Regions from separate parts of the Rothia sp. CCM 9419 genome, predicted to be linked through region 2. Evidence: riboswitches for the same ligand, from Rfam matches in the RefSeq annotation. Region 2 holds a riboswitch; the other holds the start of a gene.

Region 1 (10,704 bases), on a different contig from region 2:
TTAGCTCAGAGAAACGCTCAAGCTCAGTAATAGCGCCACGATGGAAGATAGGGGCCATCACCGATCCCATCATCACGCCACAAGCAATCCAACCGGCAGATAAAGCACCAAATAATAAAGCATCTGGCCCTAAATCAGTAAAACGTCCCATACCAAGAGAACCGCGCGATGCCCAACCGCATAACGCCAAAATGATGCCGGCAGGAATAGAAACAAAGATAGCTAAGGCAAAAGTTGATAGTGGCAAAGAAATCCAGCGGAAAGGAATTTTAAGAGAAAGCCACTCATCAAGATGGTCTTCGCCGGCGCGGAAGAACCACCAGCCAGCAACAATACCGCACAGCACAGGAACCGCAATAGCAATATAGCTCCACGGCTCATTGACCGTTGGTAAGGCACCCAGAAGAGGGAAAGCGGGGAGCACACCAGTAGAGTGTTCAAAGAAGTTTACGGAGGTATGTTCTCCCAATGAGAAACCAGCTCCGACACTCCAAGACATCGCCCAAAAAACTACGTTAGGGATGACCCCAAGCTGTAAAAAGGTCAAAGCCGTATCGCCGATAGCACCAGCATCAAGCAATTGATAAATTGTGACGACATCGCTCCAATGCCAGAGCAAAGACAAGCTCAGTAATAGCCCTCCACAGCCAATAAACGCAAGAACTGCCACGATTGATGCGCGAAGAACCGTCCAAACATAAGAACCCGTCCAACGTGAGTACTGGCTAAACTGAGCAACCCATTCTGCAGCGTTAACACCGATCATTCTCGCCAAAGAACGAGACTCGTACCAGCCACCAAGAATAAGCCCTGATAAAACGACCCAACACGGTACAAGTGCAGAAGCTACAGGGTACGCTACCGCAGCAGTATCTGTTGTCAAAAGGCTCAAGCCCCCAGCACAGGCACTATAAGTGATAGCTCCGGTTAATGTTGGTATCCAGAATTGTCCCTCACGAGATGCTTGAGCTAAGACTCGTCCTGAACGGAAACATAACCATAAGGGTATCAGCGTTAAACCCAACGGGATAAAGCTCATCGTCCCCTGAATATCGGGGGTGTCTCCATACGGGGCAGAGATGTTCAGATGAAGAGGAACCCCATGGATTAGAAGCCACATTTGGCTAACTAAAACTGCCATAGCGTAGAGGTCACGCTGTTCAAAACCGCCGGTAAACCATACGGCACCCAGTAGTAGCACTACAGCAAAGCAAGAGTAGAAGGCAGTACGAAAGAGTTCGACAACCCCCTGTAGCCAGAGGGGCATCGGTATCGAACGTTGTTGAGGTTTCATCACGCTGGTTTTCATCGTCTTTTATCTTGTCATGAACTCTATTGAACTCTGAAGTTCACACAGCTTTTCTCATCCAAATGAGACATAAACCAAGGATTTTCTTCACCGCGTGCACCCCACTGAACCATACCATGTATGCCGGTCAAGACGCTAAGCTCATCACAGCCTACATCTTAAGATCATGCAAAAGACACAGTGTTTATAGTCCTCGCGCGGTGTTTTCATGCAACGGATTAACGGCAGGGACTCCCCAGCGACGATAAATATCTGCTTTAGAAGAAACTATTTCTAGCTGATGCACTTCAGCGGTAGCAGCCATGAGCCCTTCAAGTGCGGCGGTAGGCAATGGCGTATAAGGGCCTTCTGGTGAGGGGCGTTCTTCAGCACGAATTTGGCGACCGGCCCATGCCAAAGATACGTTCGTATCAACGTCGAGGACCTGCCCGCTAAAACGTTCGAGAAGTTCGTTAACCCACCGCTCTGTTTCAGGGTAGGGGTAAAGCCCTTTAAGTTCGCCTAGGCTAAGTGCTGATATGTACATCACCATATATGAGCGACGGCGAAGAAACGCAACGACCTGCGGATGTGGTGTGGCTTTGCGAATCTCTGCTAGTACATCAGAGTCTAGAAGTAGTCCTCTTATACTCATGCTGCTTGTAAGATACCGTATTCCTGGTTAGGGATACCGTGCGGATTAGGAGAGAGCAAAAAGTTAAGAAACTCAGAACGCTCATGGGAAATACGAGTGTAATCTTGAATGCTTACGGCAGCGTAACCGCCACGAGTTTGAGCAGAAGAAACAGTTTGAATATTGTGCTGAGGGCGAGCGGTGTTGTGCATGATACAACTGCGCTGAATGCGCTTTCCTTTCGAAGTGCTCTTGTCCGTACCAGCCTGCGTACTATGACGCGAATACGAACCGCTTCGTCATCCGAGCCACCCGTGAACATGGGGTTGGCGTTCAACTAAAGTCGGAGCTTATCAGTTGAAACTCTTGAAGCTGAATCCAGAATAACGCAACCACCACAAAAAACAAAGAGCTCAACCCAAAATATTTGAGAGATTTAGGCTACACCAGCTTTGGTGCAAGCTCATCCGGTAACCTAGAACATATATGCACCCTGCCAGCAGAGGATACAACCACCGTGAATGCACCATCAGCTTTCCCCAGAATCCCCGTCAGCGCAGCAAAAATTATCCAGCAAGTAGGACACCGCACCTACCTGCGCGGAAAACAATACATGCAAGAAGGCAAAGTCGCCCGATACTCCTACGACGCCCAAGCACACATCCTGACAGGAACAACCTACGGCGACGCAACAGACCCATACCTCAGCAAAATTGTCTTCCCCGCAGAACAGGTTGAAGGATCCCTCGCTTTCTCCGCACGATGCACCTGCCCAGTACGCACCGACTGCAAACACTCCGTAGCCATCATGCTCACCGCCATCGAAAGAGCCGAAAAAGTTAGCAAAGCTCAAAGTTCCACTCAACGCGTCACAGACGGACTCAGCGAAGAACAGCTCAAACACCACGGAATCACTACTGCACAAGAGCTAGCAGAACAACAAAAAATGTCGACATGGCGCAGAACACTGTCACAAACACTGGCGCAGCATCACCGGATACCCTACGAAAATAACAGCAATACCATCGCCGCTCTCGACCTCAAAATGCACGTTAACTCCCGCTTCGCACTCGGTAGCGGTCAACACAAAACACCACGTATCACCCTACAAGCACGCCCACTCGTCCAAGGTAAAAACAACCGTTGGATTAAAGACGGCATCAACTGGGAACACTTCCAAAAAGATTACACCGGAAAGACAAGCAGCCACGCCCTCCGACCCGAACACGAACGATGGTTGCGAGAGTTCTACTCCATCATCAGACCTTGGCAATCAGCGTATACTTCCCACCGCGATTGGGTAACACTTTCTACGGTTAACTCGTCCCTACTATGGAAAGTACTCAAAAAAGCAGAAAAAATAGCACTGCCCATCCTGTTAGAGGGAACACCCATCACTACGGCGCACACCGAAGAAGCCACGCTAAAAGCAGAACTTCACAGCTACAAAGACGGTCTACGCATCACACCAACACTCACCACAGGAGAAAATGCCTTCCTCGCATACTACTGCCACCCAATAGGCCAGCCCCGCAACGGATTCATTGCCCTCGGGCACAAAGCACAAGAACACTACAAAGCCACAGCACAAGCTGAACATTGGGAAACAACCCTACCTAGCGCCATCAATCCAACACGTCTCAACGACCGATACGCCGCAGCCGACCTCATTTTCATTCCCCTGAAAGAAACACTCAACGGCGCAGCAGAAACCCTTATCCGAGAAGAACATATCGAAATCCCCTCACAAGATATCAATAGTTTCTATCAAGAGTTCTACCCATATCTCACACGCAATATCAGCTTCTGCACCAACGACGCAACGATACAACCACCCCAAGTGCAACAACCAGAGCTAATTCTTCACGTCTACTTCGACAGCGAACAAACACCCCACGCCCACACCCGCTGGGAATGGGAATACCCTAAAGACCCGCTCAAGAACACACGAGATGAAAGCAACCTCGAATACTTCCCAGTACAGAGCACCTTATTAGACATCTATGAACAGCGCGATAAAAACTACGAAAATACAATCCTCGCGCAACTCAAAAATATCTACCCCGCATTACAGCTCACAGAACAACACTTCTACGACTGGGATGTTCAACAACTCACCGAATCGATACTGCCCCAATACCGCAATGTTCGTGGACTCCGCATCCAAACTCATGGACAAGAACCTCAATTCACAGAACTGGACGTTACCCCCGAAATCCAGATGAGAGTTGAACCAAGCGACACCCAAGACTGGTTTGACCTTGGAATTATTGTCACCATTGGTCAATGGACCGTATCATTCTCTACGATCTTTGAGGCACTCAACGCGGGGAAAAAACACATCCTTCTCGGTGATGGCAACTACTATCCCCTCAACCGACCAGAATTTATCAAACTACGTCAACTACTAGCCGAAATAGAAGACTTCTCAGAACCAGACCAACCACTTAGCCTCAACAAACACCAATTAGGGATGTGGGAAGAACTCGAAGATCTTGCCACCACCACACAATCATGCCAAGGATGGCAAGAAAATATTCACAGCCTCCTCAGCGACAAAGACAGTAGCGATAACGTACCGACTCCAGCAACACTCCAAGCACAGCTACGCCCCTACCAAGAAGAAGGCTACCAATGGCTCTACTTCCTGTGGAAACACCGCCTTGGAGCCGTCCTCGGTGATGACATGGGGCTTGGTAAAACACTACAAACTATTTCCATGATGCTCAAAGCCTATGAACAATGGGTCGAAGAGCTCAATAACAGCACCCCATCATTTGCTCCTTTCCTCATCATTGCCCCCACCTCTGTTGTTCCCAACTGGGTACAAGAATTAGAACGCTTCGCACCAGAACTTGAAATCGCCGCCATCACCACATCCACTGCAAAATCGCAACAAACACTCACAGAACGTATCGGTCAGGCACAAGTCGTTATCACCTCATACACTCTGCTACGACTAGATTCCAACGCTTTTAACAGTTACGCACAAGAAACACCGTGGAACGGGGTCATTCTTGATGAAGCGCAGTTCATTAAGAATGCGAGGACTCAAGCACACCAAATAGCACGAAAAATACCTGCACGTTTCAAACTTGCCGTCACCGGAACACCCATGGAAAACAACCTCATGGAGTTATGGTCTATCTTCTCTCTCGTGGCACCAGGTCTATTCCCCAGTGCACGAAAATTCAAAGACTATTACGTACAACCCATCACTGAAAGCAAAGACCACGAAAAACTCGAACAGTTACGGCAACGGATACGCCCGCTGATTCTCCGGCGAACGAAAGAACTTGTTGCCACAGAGCTACCAGATAAAACAGACCAAAGAATGCCCATTGCTCTTAACCCAGAGCATCGTAAAGTATACGATATGCTCCTACAACAAGAACGCAAAAAAGTTCTGGGACTGCTCAAAGATATGGACAAAAACCGTTTTACGGTCTTCCGTTCGTTAACAAAACTACGCATGATGGCGCTAGCACCTCATCTAGTCGACGAAGAGTACTCGCACATTACCTCATCAAAACTAGAGTACCTTCAGTCGTATCTGCCAGAAGTTCTCTCTCAGGGACACCGTGTACTGATTTTCTCCCAGTTCACCAGCTACCTTAAAACCATCGCAAAAGATTTAGAAGAACAGAATATTGAATTCTGCTATCTTGACGGTTCGACAAGAGACCGCGCAAAAGTTATCGAACAATTTGAGCGAGGAGAAAGCTCCGTCTTTCTCATCTCTCTCAAGGCGGGAGGGTTCGGCCTTAACCTCACCTCAGCAGATTATTGTTTCTTGATGGACCCGTGGTGGAACCCTGCAGCAGAGCAACAAGCCATCGACAGAATCCACCGTATTGGGCAGACCAGACATGTGATGGTTTACAGGCTTATTGCTGCGGGAACCATTGAAGAAAAAGTTATGGAATTACAAAAAAATAAGTCTGCACTCTTCGACGCTGTTGTTGATGATGGAGATTTCTTTAGCGAAAAGATGACAGCAGAACATATCCGAGAACTATTGAGTACCTCGTAGCGATGAGAAGAAGTGCGTTGTAACAACCACAATACCGCCACATAACAGACCAAAGATCATGGCAAAAAATGTTTCAGCGCACCATGCAAGCACGCTCAGAAGAGTACCGGAACTCCACGAGGTGAGAGCATGAACAAGGTATTCAACTGCATGTTCTGGGGCGTGAAAACCGATATCTGCTAAACCGCTCAAGACGATATGCCCGCCCACCCAAAGCATCGCAAAAGTACCAAGTAATGAAATACCTTTCATCACAAGAGGCATTCCTGACACGAGCACAGCGCCTATTTTTTGTGTCATAGAAGATTCACGGCGCATGAGCGCTAAGCCGACATCATCCATCTTCACGAGTACGGCAACAACACCGTAGACAAGTAGAGTAATCAGCACCGCCACCACGATGAGGGAGATAATACGAATAGCCCACGTTCCCTCATGAGCAATAGTGTTCATGGCGATGACCATAATCTCGGCAGAGAGAATGAAGTCTGTTCTAATCGCCCCAGAAATAACGTTTTTCTCGGCTTCTTCCCCAGCAATAATAGCGGGGGTTTCGGTCTCTTCTGCTGAGTGCGGATGAAATAACTCTAGTATCTTCTCAGCACCTTCAAAACAGAGGTACAGACCACCTAACATTAACAACGGAGTTAATGACGCTGGCCATAACCAACTCAAAAAGATAATCAGTGGAAGAATAAAAAATAGCTTATTCCGGAGAGAACCAACCGCAATTTTACGAATAATAGGTAGCTCACGACGAGGTTCTACCCCGTTCAGATATTGGGGAACAACAGCAGTATCATCAACAACAACACCAATAGCGCGAGCGCTTGCTTTAGAGGCTGCGGCAGCGATGTCGTCGGTGCTTGCCGCTGTGAGTTTTACTAATGCTGCGATGTCGTCTAGGAGCGCAACTAGCCCGCCAGCCATGAGGATCTCTTTTCTTTATATCTGTCCAATAAGCTACTACCCCAAGAATACAAGGGAAGTTATCGTTCATTATTGTTCAAGAGTATTTTCGGTTGGATATCTCCACAAAGCTGGTTTCCAGTATGTCGCTAGCACGATAGCACCAACGCATATCACACCACCAATGATGGCTGTCATTGAGGTACCAAATAGTGCAGCTCCCAGACCCATCACACCAATACCGATGTTAGGCCCACCAGCAAGGGTCATGATGAAGATACCTTGAAGACGTCCGCGAAGCCTATCGGGGGTTTCTTGTTGAATGATAGTAGAACGGAATATACCGCCTACACCATCTGCCCAGCCTGCTACCGCTAACGCGCAAGAAGCACAGACAAGAGGTAACAGGTTTTCGTGCAAGGACTCGCTCGGAGAGCGTCCTTCTAAGAAGAATGCAATTGTGCCGAAGAAAACGAATCCTATCCCCCACAACACATAGCTCATTGTGAGGAAAGCTCCACGGCGTTGTATAGCTGATAGCCACCCCGAAAAAGTGACCCCAATAAAAGCCCCTAGTGCGCCAGCTGAGAAGAGCACACCGGCGCCAAGGTCTCCACCACCAAAGGAGAGGAGCACTAGAGCCGGAATGAGAGGACGGGCTTGGATACATATCATCGCAATCAAATCAACGATGAACGTCATCGCAATGACGGGGGTGCGCCGTACAAAATAAAAGCCTTCTACTACGGAGCGAAGACCACGAACCTTTGGTGTTTTTTCATCGTGTTCAGGAAGGACTGTAGGAAGTTTATATAGCGCCCAGATACTGACCAGTAGAGCAAAAACGTTAACAAGGTATGTGTAGTTATATCCGATAGAAGCAATGAATAAACCGCTGAGTAAAGGCCCAAGAGCCATGCCCAAGGAGCCAACGCTCATATTAAGTGCATTGGCAGATGCAAGAAGTTTTGGCGGAACTATTCGAGGGATAATAGCGCCACGAGCAGCCTGATTAATGGGGAAAAGTAATGATTCTAAAGCAACGAGAGTATACAAAACCCATTGGTTCTGGAGATTGATCCATGATTGCAAGGCAATGAAAAGGGTCATGAGCCACATGCCCCAGCTGGCGGTTAAAGAAACTTTACGACGGTCATAGTTATCGGCAATGACTCCTCCGTAAAGACCTCCTATGATAAGGGGTAACACCACAATAAAGCCGAGAAGCCCTACGGCGAAGGTGGAGTGCGTGAACGAAAAAATTTCTAGGGTGACGGCTGTTGATGTAATTTGGAAACCCAAACTAGAAAAGAGAGAACCAATCCACAGCCGGCGGTACTCGGGGAGTTCTTTGACCGGCGTTAAATCCATAAAAATTTTCGCCATGAGGGAAATACTACACTATGGCTAACCGTGTCTTATGCCGTCTATTTGCGCATCTTTTCAGGGGTTATCGGTGCGTTGATGAAGATTATCTGATGACGCAAAGAAAAGTAACACCAGCATTTTTGGGCGGCACTAATTCTATGATGAAAGAATAGACAGAAAATTTTACGCATAAAGTTTTCTGATTGATGCCGTTGAGCACACCTTCGAAAGGATTATCAGATGGCACAACAGCCTCTCAAAACATTTAATGATGGACACACCATCCCTCAGCTAGGTTATGGATTATGGCAGGTTGAAAACGACCGCGCAGAAGAAGTGACACAACTAGCACTCGATGCCGGATACCGACATATCGATACCGCAAAAATCTACGGCAACGAAACTGGTGTGGGCAGAGCATTAGCATCTAGCCACGTAGCTCGTGAAGATATCTTTGTCACCACCAAAATTTGGAATGACGACCAAGGGTACGACCAAACACTTCGAGCCTGTGAAGAATCCTTAGAACGCCTCGGGCTCAAAAGTGTTGATCTTCTCCTCATTCATTGGGCTTCTATCCATCGTGAAAAATATGTTCAGACGTGGGAAGCTTTCATTGAGTTGCGTCGTCGTGGACTAGTACGTTCCATCGGTGTCTCAAATTTCCCCGAACAACAATTACGCGAAATTATTGAGGTAACAGGGGTAACCCCTGCTATCCATCAAATTGAGTTGCACCCATATTTCTCTCAAGAGAAGTTGCGTGCAGTTCATCAGGAGCTTGGAATATTAACCGAGGCATGGTCTCCGTTAGGTCAAGGTGGCCAGTTACTCAGTGACCCTGTCATCACTGAAATCGCTCAAAAACATCAGGCCACACCGGCACAAGTTGTTATCGCATGGCATTTAGCGTTAGGCAACGTTGTTATTCCTAAATCGGTCACGCCAGAAAGAATTGTGTCCAACTTTGAGTCGCTACAGGTACGCCTCGATGATGCAGATATTGAGGCTATTAACTCATTGACTCGTGCAGATGGGCGTATTGGCCCTGACCCGTCACATATCGAGTTCTAAGAGCAGCTTTTACCTTCTCAGGTGAGGCAGACGTCATAGGGCGTCTGCCTCTTTGAGGTTAAACTGCAACTAATACCACGCTATTTTTTAGCGCTATTCTCCTCTTTTAGAGAGGTAATAATGCTATTTTGAGGTGATGTGTTCTAAGACTTTATGGAACAAAGCCCATGATGAAAGAAAAGAGCTGAGGGCATGAAAGAAAGTTTTTTTAAGCTTCTTCAGAATGAGAAAGTCCGTTTTCTCATTGTTGGTGGTGGTTGCTTTGTGCTTACCATGGTCATTAACTATGCCCTCAAATACACAGTTCTTACCGCAAAACCGACAACAGCTCTTATTTTTGCAACCGGAATAGCAAGTATTGTCTCGTATATTCTTTCTTCACGTTGGACGTGGCAAGGCTCCTCCGGAAAGCCAACGTTCGAGCAGTTCTTAGGCTTCTTCATTGTGACGGTCATCGGTATTGGGTTGAACGCTCTTCCACAGTGGGTATCACGCTATATATTTCATTTGTCGTACCCCAATATCTCGTTTCTGGCTCAAGAAATAGCGGACTTTATTGCTGGACCTATTCTCGGTACAGCTCTAGCGATGGTCTTTAGATTTTGGGCGCTTGACCGCTTTGTTTTTAAAGGTTACGAGGCTCGCAAAAAAGCAGAACTACACGAAGTGGTACCTTTCGACAGTGAGCAGAAATCACCTTCTGTGCCGATGGATGAAGGTTCTGTTCCGCCAGTGCAAAAGACCTCATAGAATTTAGAGGTTATTTGGGTTTTTATGCTCGACGTTGCCGACGTCGAGCATTTTTCTTTGCAATAGAAGGTTCGTCTTCAAGCAGTAACGATAACGCTATACGCCCACGGTTTGTATCAACGTGGGTAACACGGACTTGTACAATATCGCCAGAACGTACAATATGGTGAGGGTCTTGAACATAGCTTGTGCTCATCTGTGAGACGTGAATGAGTCCGTCTTGGTGAACACCAATATCAACAAAAGCTCCAAAACCAGCGACGTTTGATACTGTCCCTCCAAGAATCATGCCGACTTTGACGTCATGGATGGTTTCGACACCTTCAGTAAAGTGCACAGTACGAAACGTTGGGCGCGGGTCACGGCCGGGCTTTTCGAGTTCATCCAAAATATCGTTGAGCGTTTGAGTGCCGAAACCCTCATCTAAATATTTTTGTAATTCCATCTTTTTTCGAACACTCGACGGTATCACTTCACCTGCAAGTACCCCAGCATCCTGAAGGAGACGACGAGCTAACCCATAAGACTCAGGGTGAACGGCAGAGACGTCAAGAGGTTCGTCCCCTCCCCTAATACGAATAAAGCCGGCAGCTTGTTCAAAGGTTTTAGGGCCTATTCCAGAGACGTTTAGAAGTTCCTGACGGTTTT
Region 2 (10,704 bases):
GAAGATTCGGTATTGATACGACTTTTGTGTCAGGCACAGACCCCGAAGATTTTAAGAGGGCGATTCGTCCCGAGACGAAAGCTATTTATACAGAAGTTGTTGCTAATCCTTCTGGAGAAATAGCTGACCTTGAAGGCCTTGCTGATGTTGCACACTCTCACGACATTCCTTTAGTCGTTGATGCAACGTTATCGACGCCGTATCTGATTCGTCCACTAGAACATGGTGCCGATATTGTGATTCACTCGATGACGAAATTTCTTGGTGGCCACGGTACAACTTTGGGCGGTATTGTGGTGGAATCTGGCTGTTTCAATTGGGCTAATGGAAAATTTCCTACAATGACAGAACCCATTCCCTCTTATAACAACATCTCATGGTGGGGCAACTTTGGGGAATATGGATTCTTGACGAAACTACGCTCAGAACAATTACGCGATTTTGGTCCTTCTCTAAGTCCTCAATCAGCATTTAACTTGCTTCAAGGCGTTGAAACTTTAGCTCAGCGGATGGATGCGCACCTTGAGAATACTCAGGGTCTTGTTCAATGGCTTGATGAAGACGCCCGTATTCGCTATATCAATTATGCTGGCCTTCCTGAGCACCCTCATTATGAGAGGGCACAGAAACTTCTGCCTTTAGGGGTTGGGTCTGTGTTTTCCTTTGGTGTTGTTGCAGGCGTTGGAGAATCTGCTCGTGAAGTTGGTGCGCGCTTTATTGAGAATCTTCAGTTAGCTTCACATTTAGCGAATATTGGTGATGCAAAAACTCTTGTATTGCATCCTGCATCAACAACTCATCAGCAGCTCAGCGCGGAGCAACTTGACGCTGCTGGGGTAGGGGAGGATTTGATTCGTATTTCTGTGGGGTTAGAAGATCTTGACGACATTGTATGGGACTTAGATCAGGCGTTGAGCGCCGCAACGGGTAAAGACCATCATGGAGCAAAGATTCTGCAAGCCCAAGAATCATTATCACAGGGTAACTCTGCTCAGGAGGTGCGTTAATGTTGACGAAACGTACATGGCAAGCGCCATCTGCTGTGCAACGTTTAGGGATTCTTCGTCGTAGCCGTAGTATCGCGATTGTTGGTATGAGCGATAAAGTTTCACGCTCATCATATTTTGTGGCAACGTATTTGCAGTCTTCTGCCGATTACCAGCTCTTTTTTGTGAACCCCCTGTTGGCGCAGAAAGGGAAACAGGTGTTAGGGCAGAAAGTGTATGCTACTTTGGCGGATTTGCCTGAAGCTCCTGATGTTGTTGATATTTTTCGCCGTCATGAGGATCTTCCTGATGTGGTGCGTGAAGCGATTGCGGTCGGCGCTCAAACCGTGTGGATGCAATTAGGTTTGTGGAATGAAGAAGCCGCCGAGATTGCCCAGCAGGCTGGATTGCATGTGGTGATGGACCGGTGTATCAAAATTGAGCATGCCCGTTTTCATGGGGGTTTGCATCTTGCCGGTTTTAATACTGGTGTGGTCAGTTCACGCCGTCACATAATGGCATAGTTTTCTTGAGATACATAAAAGACTCATGTTCCTTCTTGCGTTGAGGAGCATGAGTCTTTTATGCTTGTTGTTTCTTACGCGATGGAAGATGCTGACATGACCTTCCCCAAAGTACGTCAGCACCTTCCTGCGTAGATGTGAACTACCGATTCTCTTCCCCAAGAAAACCTCTGAGAATAATTCTTATCATGATTCTCATACGTGGTATGTCCACAGATGATTACCGCAAGAAGCGGTCGCAAATATTTAAATATTTGACGTTAGAGATTATACGGTAATTGTTCTCTAGAGTATCTCGACACGATGACGAATATCATTATTAATTGAACTTTAAATCAATGACGTCGCAGGTCAGCTCAAAAATAAAGATTTTTAAAATAGTGAAACTTTTTTGCAGAGTGTTGTCTGAAGTATCTACGATGTATTATCGTGATTTCAGTTTTGACAGCTTTCATGATCAACTCTAAAACTGAAAATTTTTCTTTGGAAACCATTGGTAAAATAAAAAAGTTTTGAGAATCAAAAACGTAACTCTGTGTTTTTCTCAAAAGAATCCTTACCGTAATCAGGGAAAAACCTGAACTAGAAAAACATCACGAGATAAAACTCATCAAGACCATTATCTGAGAGAATAATCTTTCCAGATACCGTATCTGGTAAAAACTAACTGACCACATTACCCTTATACTCAAGGGCCCTATAACCCCATATTTTAGAAAGTCTCCATGTCGATACCACAACATTCTCATGGCTTATCCCGTCGAACCGCACTCCGCTGGGTAGCCGGAGCCACCACAACACTCGGACTCAGCGCAGCCACAACAACAGCCTACGCAGAAGAACAGAACCACGCCGCAGAAGAACAACCACAACCCACACTCGTTGAACAGTTCCTCTCACAAGAACAATTCGTCATAGCCCACCGTGGGGCAGGAGACGTCAACCCTGAACACAGCGCCTACGCCTATCAACAAGCCATCCTCAAAGGCGCTCAAGCTGTAGAAATATCAGTGCGTACCACCGCCGACGGAGAACTCGTCTGTATGCACGACAACGCACTACGCCGCACCACCACCGAAAAAACAGGGTACGTCAGCACCAGTACCCTCGCCGAAGTCAAACGCCCCCTCATCGATATGAGAGACTTCCTCGGACCTAACACACCCCTCGTGCACATCACCACCCTCGAAGAAGCCCTCGGCGTCATCCTCGCCACCGAAGCCGGTGGCCCCTACCAATCCGTAGGCGGCTCCGCTGTTCTCTTCATCGAAGCAAAAGACTCTGCCGGACAACCCAAGTTACTAGAACTCCTAACTGCCCGCGGGATGCAAGACCAAGTCGTCATTAAAATGTTCCGCAACGGCAAAGGCGGATTCGACGGCGACAACGGCTTCATTCGGTACGCAAAAGAAGCAGGGTTCACCACATGGTGCTACTTCGACGCACACGATTCTTTCGAAGACATCGCACAATTAGCATCATCAGATAACGTCGACATGCTGGGAGTGCCCTTCTTCGAAACCGTCATCGGACGTACCGAAGACTCCATGAGCGACGAAAAAATATCACAAATTATCAACCTCGGAAAACCCGTTATCGTCTGGGAAACTCACCGTCGTTGGGTACAAGAACATTTTGCGTCCCTAGGTGTTCGCGGATTCATGTCGCCAGACCCCTTCTGGCTCAGCGGAAGAACCACAAGCCCCAACCTTGCCCTAGAACAAGGCCGACGACTACATGGCATGCTACCGGCTGGACAACAAGACGTTGTGAACCTACCCCGCTGGGAAAACGGTGAACTCGTCCATCAACAAGCCTATGATGACTCTATCCTTCTAGGCCCATTAGCTCACCGCACATCCACCGCTGATAGTTACGTCATCAACTTCACAATGCAGTGGAAAGACGCACTCCCCACCACCACCTGGCAATACGGTTATCTTGCCTTCGGGCGAGAAGACGATTCAGCCTTTGGTATCGCCGCAAAATTCGACACCACCAACCCCCGTGGCGGCGGATACGTTCTAGCTATTCGCCCCGGTGCATCTGTCATGGACGAAAACGGCTCGTACCTCTCAGGAGACGTGGTTCAATTACTACGTGTTGACGCTGGATCATCAGACTTGACGCCACTGGTCACGCTACGCCCTCGTAAACCTTTTGTTGCCGGTGAAGATATTCGCGGCAAAATTATCGTCCGACCATCAAACATCATTATTGATGTTGCGGGGGCACGTTCTACACCCATCGCCGACACCTCCTACCGTGGGCCTTATGTTCATTTTGGGCGTTATCAAGATGCCGCACACGGCGGAGCGCTCGCTTTGAGTAACGTCGTCACCTACAAAATTTAGGGATATCGACGGCTAAAACCTCTTGCCACCCACAACACCTCAACCCTATGCAGAACCCCGCAGACTAACTGCGGGGTTCTGCACGTATCACCGTTAAAAACAGGTATGTCATTACTTGTGTGATGTTCTTTTGACCTGACTCATCGGAATAACTTCTAAATTCTCGGTAAGAGGATTCCCCGGTGTCCAGCCTTCACCAGCAATCGTATGAGTCTCAGGTTTTTTACGTCTGAAACGTGGTCGAGGAACAGAAAGTTTGACAGGCTCCGGCAACTGCCAACGCCTCGTGTGCGCAAGAAGACCAAACACTAGACACGAAATAATTGATATTCCCATCCCAATATTAGGAGAAGAAAAAAGTGTCGTACATAGAGCAGTCTCTGCCGCGCCAACAACCGCTACTGTCGCATAGAGAGAATTACCTCCCAAGATAGCTGGAACACGGTTGACCATCATATCTCGCAATACACCACCGCCCACCGCGGTCACCACACCGAGGGCAATAGCCGGAAGCCAATGAAGCCCAATACCTAAAGATTTAATAGTCCCTGTAGCGGCCCAACAACCCATACCCAGAAAATCCACAACAACTAAAACACGGTTAGCCCAACGACTCCCCAAATCGATACAGTACGCCAACAATGCTGAGATGAGAGCACCAGCCCAATACGCAGAATCAGTCAATGCAACGGGTAACCCAGTATTAAGAAGAACATCACGGATTAGCCCTCCACCCATACCAGAGAGCACCGCTAAGAGAATAAAACCCACAACATCAAAACGGAATGCGCGAGCAACTGCGCCACCGAGCAAACCATTAGCAACAACTGCTGCTACATCAACCACTCTAAAGAGCACGCTTGGATCCCATACCTGCATACGCATGCCTCTTTCTGATGTTTCATATCGATAGAATGACTTCAATAAATACCGATACATGCTACAGCATGTACAGACCACCAGTACAGGTGGTATACGGCGAGAAGGCGACTCACCACGTATGGTAAGCCGCCTTCTTCTATCATCAAAATTATTGAGGATTATTCGCTACTCTTAGCAGAATCTTTGTCATGAGAAGTATGAGAGAAGAAATGATGGAATTTCTCTTTAACCTCTTCATGCTTCTCGTGAGCTTTCTGGCGGAACTCTTCACGCTTCTGCTCGTGAAGTTCTTTCTGAGCTTGTTTCTCAAGCTCTTTACGAGCCTTCTCCGCCTGCAAAATAGAGGCCTGAACTTCAGCAACACTATCTCGCTGAACATCTACCGCGCCAAGACCTTGCAGATATTTATCAAGAAGATCATCTGATTCTTGAGCCAGAAGAACAAGTACTGTTCCATCCACTGCTAGAGAACGAGTGACTTTATCAAATAGTCTTGCTTCCTTAACCGCACCAGTGGAATCAATCATGGAGCCTGCTAATGCTCCAGCACCACCGTAAAGGAGAAGCCCAATTGGGCCACCCCACATACCGATAGCGGCACCAATAATTCCGCCGAAAGCCCAGTTGCTTTGAACAGAAGAATCATAGTTAAAACCGTCTTTGGCTGTAACTTTTCCGTTCTCTACAACAACAACTCCACCCACTAAAACGCGGTACGTTGGGGCATTAGAACGAAGCTCAGATAGCGCCTTATACGCAATAGCATCATCTTCAAAGCGGATAGTAAGGATATTTTCCATGATAGTACCTTTCGTAGATGTCCTACTATGCAAGATTCTAACCATACAAATAATAAGGAAACAATAGTGTGATGTTATTGAGTGAATACGTACCCTAAAATAACCACGAATTTTTTACCCAGTCTTATGAGCACGCCAAAACCTGAGCGATATCCCGCAACACCTCATCATTTTGCAAAGACGACGTATCTCCTAGAGGTTTCCCCTCATACAACTGAGACAACAAACGACGAGTAATCTTCCCTGAACGAGTCTTAGGAATCTCAGCAACCGCCACCACATCTTTAGGTTTTGCAATAGGTCCAATCTCAGAACGAATATGCAACTCCAACACCTCACGTAGCTCAGAAGAAGACAACGCCTTACCCTCATCACTAAGCGTCACAAAAGCTACTGCTTGATGCCCCGTCAACTCATCCTCAATAGGACAAACACCAGCCTCAACCACAGCCTCATGACGCACTAAAGCTGACTCAATTTCAATTGTCGAAAGACGATGACCCGAAATATTAATAACATCATCAATCCTGCCCAGAATATAAATATCCCCGTCCTCATCTTGCTTTGCGCCATCTCCAGCTAAAAACCAGCCACGCTCCCCATAATGTCTCCAATAAGAATCAAGATAACGCTGAGGATTTTTCCACACAGTACGAGCCATCGAAGGGCCCACTTTATCAACCACAATGAACCCTTGAGCCCCCGTCTGAACCGGCTCACCGTGCTCATCAACAACACGCACAGAAACCCCCGGAATAGCACGAGTAGCAGAACCTGGTTTGACAGCTATACCTGGAGTACCCTGCTCAAAAGTTCCCTCAGGCGCAAACTGAGGATCATGCGGGCGAGGAGAACAGATCGTTGAACCCGTCTCAGACTGCCACCACGTATCAATAAAGGAAGCACGACCAGAACCAATATGCTCACGTAACCAATACCAAGCTTGTGGATTAATCGACTCACCCACAGAACCCAAAAGACGAACCGACGAAAAATCATACTTTCCCGACTCTGGGCCATGCGGGAAAGCCCCCATCAACGAACGAATCAACGTTGGTGCCGTGTAATAGTTTGTGACACCATAGCGTTCAATCACTTCAAAATGCCGTTCAAAAGTAGGAGTATCAGGTGTACCTTCAAAAATTACTTGACTCACGCCATTGACCAACGGCCCATATATCTCATAAGTATGAGCTGTCACCCACGCCAAATCGGCTGTGCACCAATGAACAGTATCCGCAACTTTTTGCCGATCATTACAAGTAGCTAACTCATCAGGACGAAGCACACCATCAGCATCAACAACATCAGGCAACAAATCATAAAGTAACGCATGAGAATACGCCGTCTGCGTCAAATACCCGCCCATAGTATGAACAAGACCCTTAGGCTGGCCCGTTGTCCCCGACGTATAAATAATAAATAACGGATCTTCAGCATCATGCAATGAATAATCATGTGTATCTGGAACACCCTCAATCAAATCGTGATACCAAACATCTCGCCCCAAACACCACGGAACACTCTGTCTTTCCTGCTCGGTAGCTGAGGTACGGTTCACCACCACCACATGCTCAATATTATTCTCAGACGAACACGCCTCATCCGCTATCGACTTGACCGGAACAACCTTACCCCGACGATTCTGACCATCAGTTGTAATTAATACCTTGGCACCAGTATCTTCTACCCGAAACTTCAAAGCCTCCGCCGAAAAACCGCCAAAAACAAGAGAATGAATCGCCCCAATACGCGCACAGGCAAGAGTAAAAATAATAGTTTCAGGAATCACCGGCAAATAAACAACAACACGATCACCCTTAACCACACCCAAACGCTCTAAACCATGTGCCGCCTGAGCCACACGGCGTTGCAACTGAGCATAAGTGATAGCTTCACGATCACCAGGTTCACCCTCAAAGAAAAGCGCAACCTTATCGCCAAAACCTTGCTCTACATGCCTGTCCACACAGTTATAGGCAACGTTGAGCTGACCACCCTCAAACCACTTAATCGTTGGAACAGAAAATTCTTGAACACCATCTTCACGAACGTCTACTAAACGAGGAGGAATAAACTCATGCGTTTTATCCTCATCCCATAGCTTTCCCCAACTAAGACGTTCTCGCGCCTGCCTTGCCCAAAAATCAATACGTTCTTGATCCGAAACATCTGCCGGATTCTGCACCTGATTTCGAGGGTCTGAATAAGAAAAAGACGAACAATACGACATCGATACTCCCATCGTTTCTGGCATTAGCACCACCGCATAAGCGAGGTTGCTGCGACGTCTTAGAGCCAGGTCTCTCAGCCGCTCTGGATGGTTTAGACGAGTTCTACCGTAATACCTTCCGTACACATTCATCTAGACGTTACTTTCCATTGCCAGCAGATGAACACATCACGTTGCATAGAGTCATATTCCTTAGCGAACGTCACCCACCGCAATAAACACTGAAGCTCTTGGGTACCAAGAAGAACTTTTTATAAGCTAAACCCAGCGATCACGAGTTCCAACGTCAAGCTCTGGCTTGTTGGACGGCAACCCTCTTCCCGTAGCGGGGTGCCCCAGATGAAGATCCGGCTCAAAATAATCACAACGGCAAATACGGCGCCTATGCGTCGGGCATATCAACACCGAAAAATATGGTTCTCAATATGCCACGCCTCATAGAGGAGTGCTCTCTCCTCTAAGAACGCAAAGGAAAAAACTTATGGCAACTCATACCGCCACGACAGAACAACCTACTACGACACCGTCTTCTTCTAAAAAACGTATCGTTGTCAACGCGTTTGATATGACCACAACAAGCCACCAAAGCTTCGGCTTATGGCGTCATCCGCGCTCGCGAGCCGATGAATATAACACCATTAAATATTGGACAGATTTAGCTCAGGTGTGCGAAAAAGGGCTTTTTGACGCGGTCTTTATCGCTGATGTGGTGGGCGTATACGACGTGTATAAGGATTCTGTTGCACCCGTACTTCGTGATGGTGCACAGGTGCCGGTAGGTGATCCGTTCTTACAGATTTCGGCGATGGCAGCGGTCACGGAACATCTTGGTTTTGGGGTGACAGCTGCCGTGACGTATAACCAGCCTTATACTTTGGCTCGTTCTTATGCAACGTTAGATCATTTAACGGGTGGTCGTGTTGGTTTTAACGTAGTGACTTCTTATCTTCAATCTGCGGCAGAGAATCAGGGGCTTGCCGGTCAGATTGAGCATGATGAACGATACGAAATTGCTGACGAATTTCTCGACGTCTGTTATAAGTTATGGGAAGGCTCTTGGGAAGACGGAGCGGTGCTACGTGACCGTCAGCGCGGAATTTTTGCAGATCCTGAGAAAATTCATCCTATTTTGCATCAAGGCAAGTATTTTCAAGTTCCTGGAATTTCTTTGACCGAGCCGTCTGTTCAGCGTACTCCCGTAATTTTTCAGGCTGGTGCGTCTTCTCGCGGTCAGGCTTTTTCTGGAAAACATGCCGAAGCGATTTTCATTTCTGCTTTACGTCCAGATTTGACCAGGCATGTGACCTCTCGTATCCGTGATGAGGCTGAGCGTTCCGGACGCCGCCGTGATGACGTGAAGATTCTTGCCATGCTTTCGGTGGTAGTTGATGAAACTGACGAGAAGGCACAGCAGAAGTATCAGGATTATGTGAAATATGTGGATATAGAGTCTTCTCAAGGAATTGTTGGTGGCTGGTCTGGTGTTGATCTTTCACTATTTGATGAGGACGAGATTCTTGAGTATGTCAAGACGGAGTCCATCCAATCCTTTTTGACGCCTTTTACTTTGCAGTCTCAGACGAAGAAGTGGACTCGTGCTGATATTGCTCGTCATTGCGCTATTGGTGGTATGGGCGATGTGATTATTGGTTCTGCTCAGACTGTTGCTGATGAGCTGGAACGCTGGATTGATGAGGGTGATTTAGACGGTATTAACCTTGCGTATCATGTTTCGCCTGGTTCTTTTGAGGATTTTGTGGAGTTTGTTGTTCCTGAGCTTCAAAAGCGGGGCCGGTATCGTACGGAGTATGAGGGGCATACATTGCGTGAGAATCTTTTTGGTGTGGGGCATACACGTGTGAATGAGCGTCATCCTGCGGCAGCATATCGTGGCGCTTTTGCTGGTGGTCCTAACGCTGCTGACACTCCTGCCCGTCAGTTTTTGAGCTTGGCTCAGAATCAGGCAGAGCGTTTATAAGAGTTTTTCTTCTGGTCATGATTCGCCGTGTGAGGGTTCTCTTTGGTGTAGGGGGTATATCAGAGAGAACCCTCATCTTTTAAAGGAGCGATGACCAGAGCCTACAGATATTTTCTACGACCTTGATACGGTTGGGGCGGGCAACCCATTCGTCGTATCGGAGGGTTTTGCATTGAGAGATGTATTCTTCAGAGATACTTTCTAACTCTTTAACCATTCCTGTATCAACGATGAAGGTGGATACTTCGAGGTTGAGCGCAAATGAGCGCGGATCCATGTTGGATGAGCCGATGAACGTGAGGTGGTCGTCTACAAACATGTATTTTGAGTGCAATACGGTTGGCCCGGGGTATTGTTTGATGGTGACTCCGGCATGGAGAAGTTTCTCGTAGTAGGAGCGTTGAGCCATGTTGGGTAGGAACTGGTCTCCTTTTTCGCAGACGATGAGGGTGACATCAATTTTTGATAGTGCTGCGTTGGTGAGTGCTTGTAAGAGTGTTTCTTCTGGGACGAAGTAGGGGGAGCAGACGACGATGCGTCGTTCTGCATTGTAAATGAGGTAGTTGATGAGGCGTAGATTGTTTTCCGTTTCGAATCCGGGGCCCGATGGAACAATTTGTGCCAACATTCCGCTGTGCACACGGGGAATAGCTGTTTCGATTTCGTTCAGTGGTAGTTCTCGTGTTTCGGAGTACCAGTCTGAGATGAAGACGGCGTTAAGTTCTTCAACAACGGGGCCTGTGCATGAGAATGTAAGGTCTTGCCAGACGAGTCCTTTTTTGAGGTTGGCAGATAGATTGTAGGAACGGTCGATAGCGTTTTGTGAGCCGGAGAATGCGATACGACCGTCAACAATGACGATTTTGCGGTGGTTACGCAGGTCTGGTCGTTGCCATTTACCTTGGAATGGTTTCAAGGGCAACATGAGCTGCCAGTTGATTCCGGAG

What was found. Region 2 has a riboswitch for S-adenosylmethionine ahead of ACN08W_RS05635 (LLM class flavin-dependent oxidoreductase). Riboswitches for the same ligand answer to the same signal wherever they lie in the genome.
Region 1: linked by a shared signal. The riboswitch ahead of ACN08W_RS07740 (nuclease PIN) and the one ahead of ACN08W_RS05635 (LLM class flavin-dependent oxidoreductase) in region 2 are both predicted to bind S-adenosylmethionine.

The regions. Positions count from the first base shown of each region.
Region 1 covers NZ_JBLXXY010000009.1:3,709-14,412, forward strand. Annotated here, with positions in the region: gene ACN08W_RS07730 (DUF6350 family protein) at 1-1,309, opposite strand, end outside; gene ACN08W_RS07735 (plasmid stabilization protein) at 1,494-1,943, opposite strand; gene ACN08W_RS07740 (nuclease PIN) at 1,940-2,134, opposite strand; SAM riboswitch class IV at 2,166-2,294, opposite strand; gene ACN08W_RS07745 (SNF2-related protein) at 2,440-5,955, shown strand; gene ACN08W_RS07750 (DUF808 domain-containing protein) at 5,938-6,885, opposite strand; gene ACN08W_RS07755 (MFS transporter) at 6,955-8,250, opposite strand; gene ACN08W_RS07760 (hypothetical protein) at 8,268-8,405, shown strand; gene ACN08W_RS07765 (aldo/keto reductase) at 8,473-9,306, shown strand; gene ACN08W_RS07770 (GtrA family protein) at 9,499-10,056, shown strand; gene ACN08W_RS07775 (Tex family protein) at 10,079-10,704, opposite strand, start outside.
Region 2 covers NZ_JBLXXY010000005.1:40,885-51,588, reverse strand. Annotated here, with positions in the region: gene ACN08W_RS05665 (O-acetylhomoserine aminocarboxypropyltransferase/cysteine synthase family protein) at 1-1,007, shown strand, start outside; gene ACN08W_RS05660 (CoA-binding protein) at 1,007-1,510, shown strand; gene ACN08W_RS05655 (glycerophosphodiester phosphodiesterase) at 2,236-3,864, shown strand; gene ACN08W_RS05650 (trimeric intracellular cation channel family protein) at 3,976-4,743, opposite strand; gene ACN08W_RS05645 (hypothetical protein) at 4,905-5,546, opposite strand; gene ACN08W_RS05640 (AMP-binding protein) at 5,671-7,779, opposite strand; SAM riboswitch class I at 7,785-7,873, opposite strand; SAM riboswitch class IV at 8,049-8,161, shown strand; gene ACN08W_RS05635 (LLM class flavin-dependent oxidoreductase) at 8,261-9,757, shown strand; gene cls (cardiolipin synthase) at 9,837-10,704, opposite strand, start outside.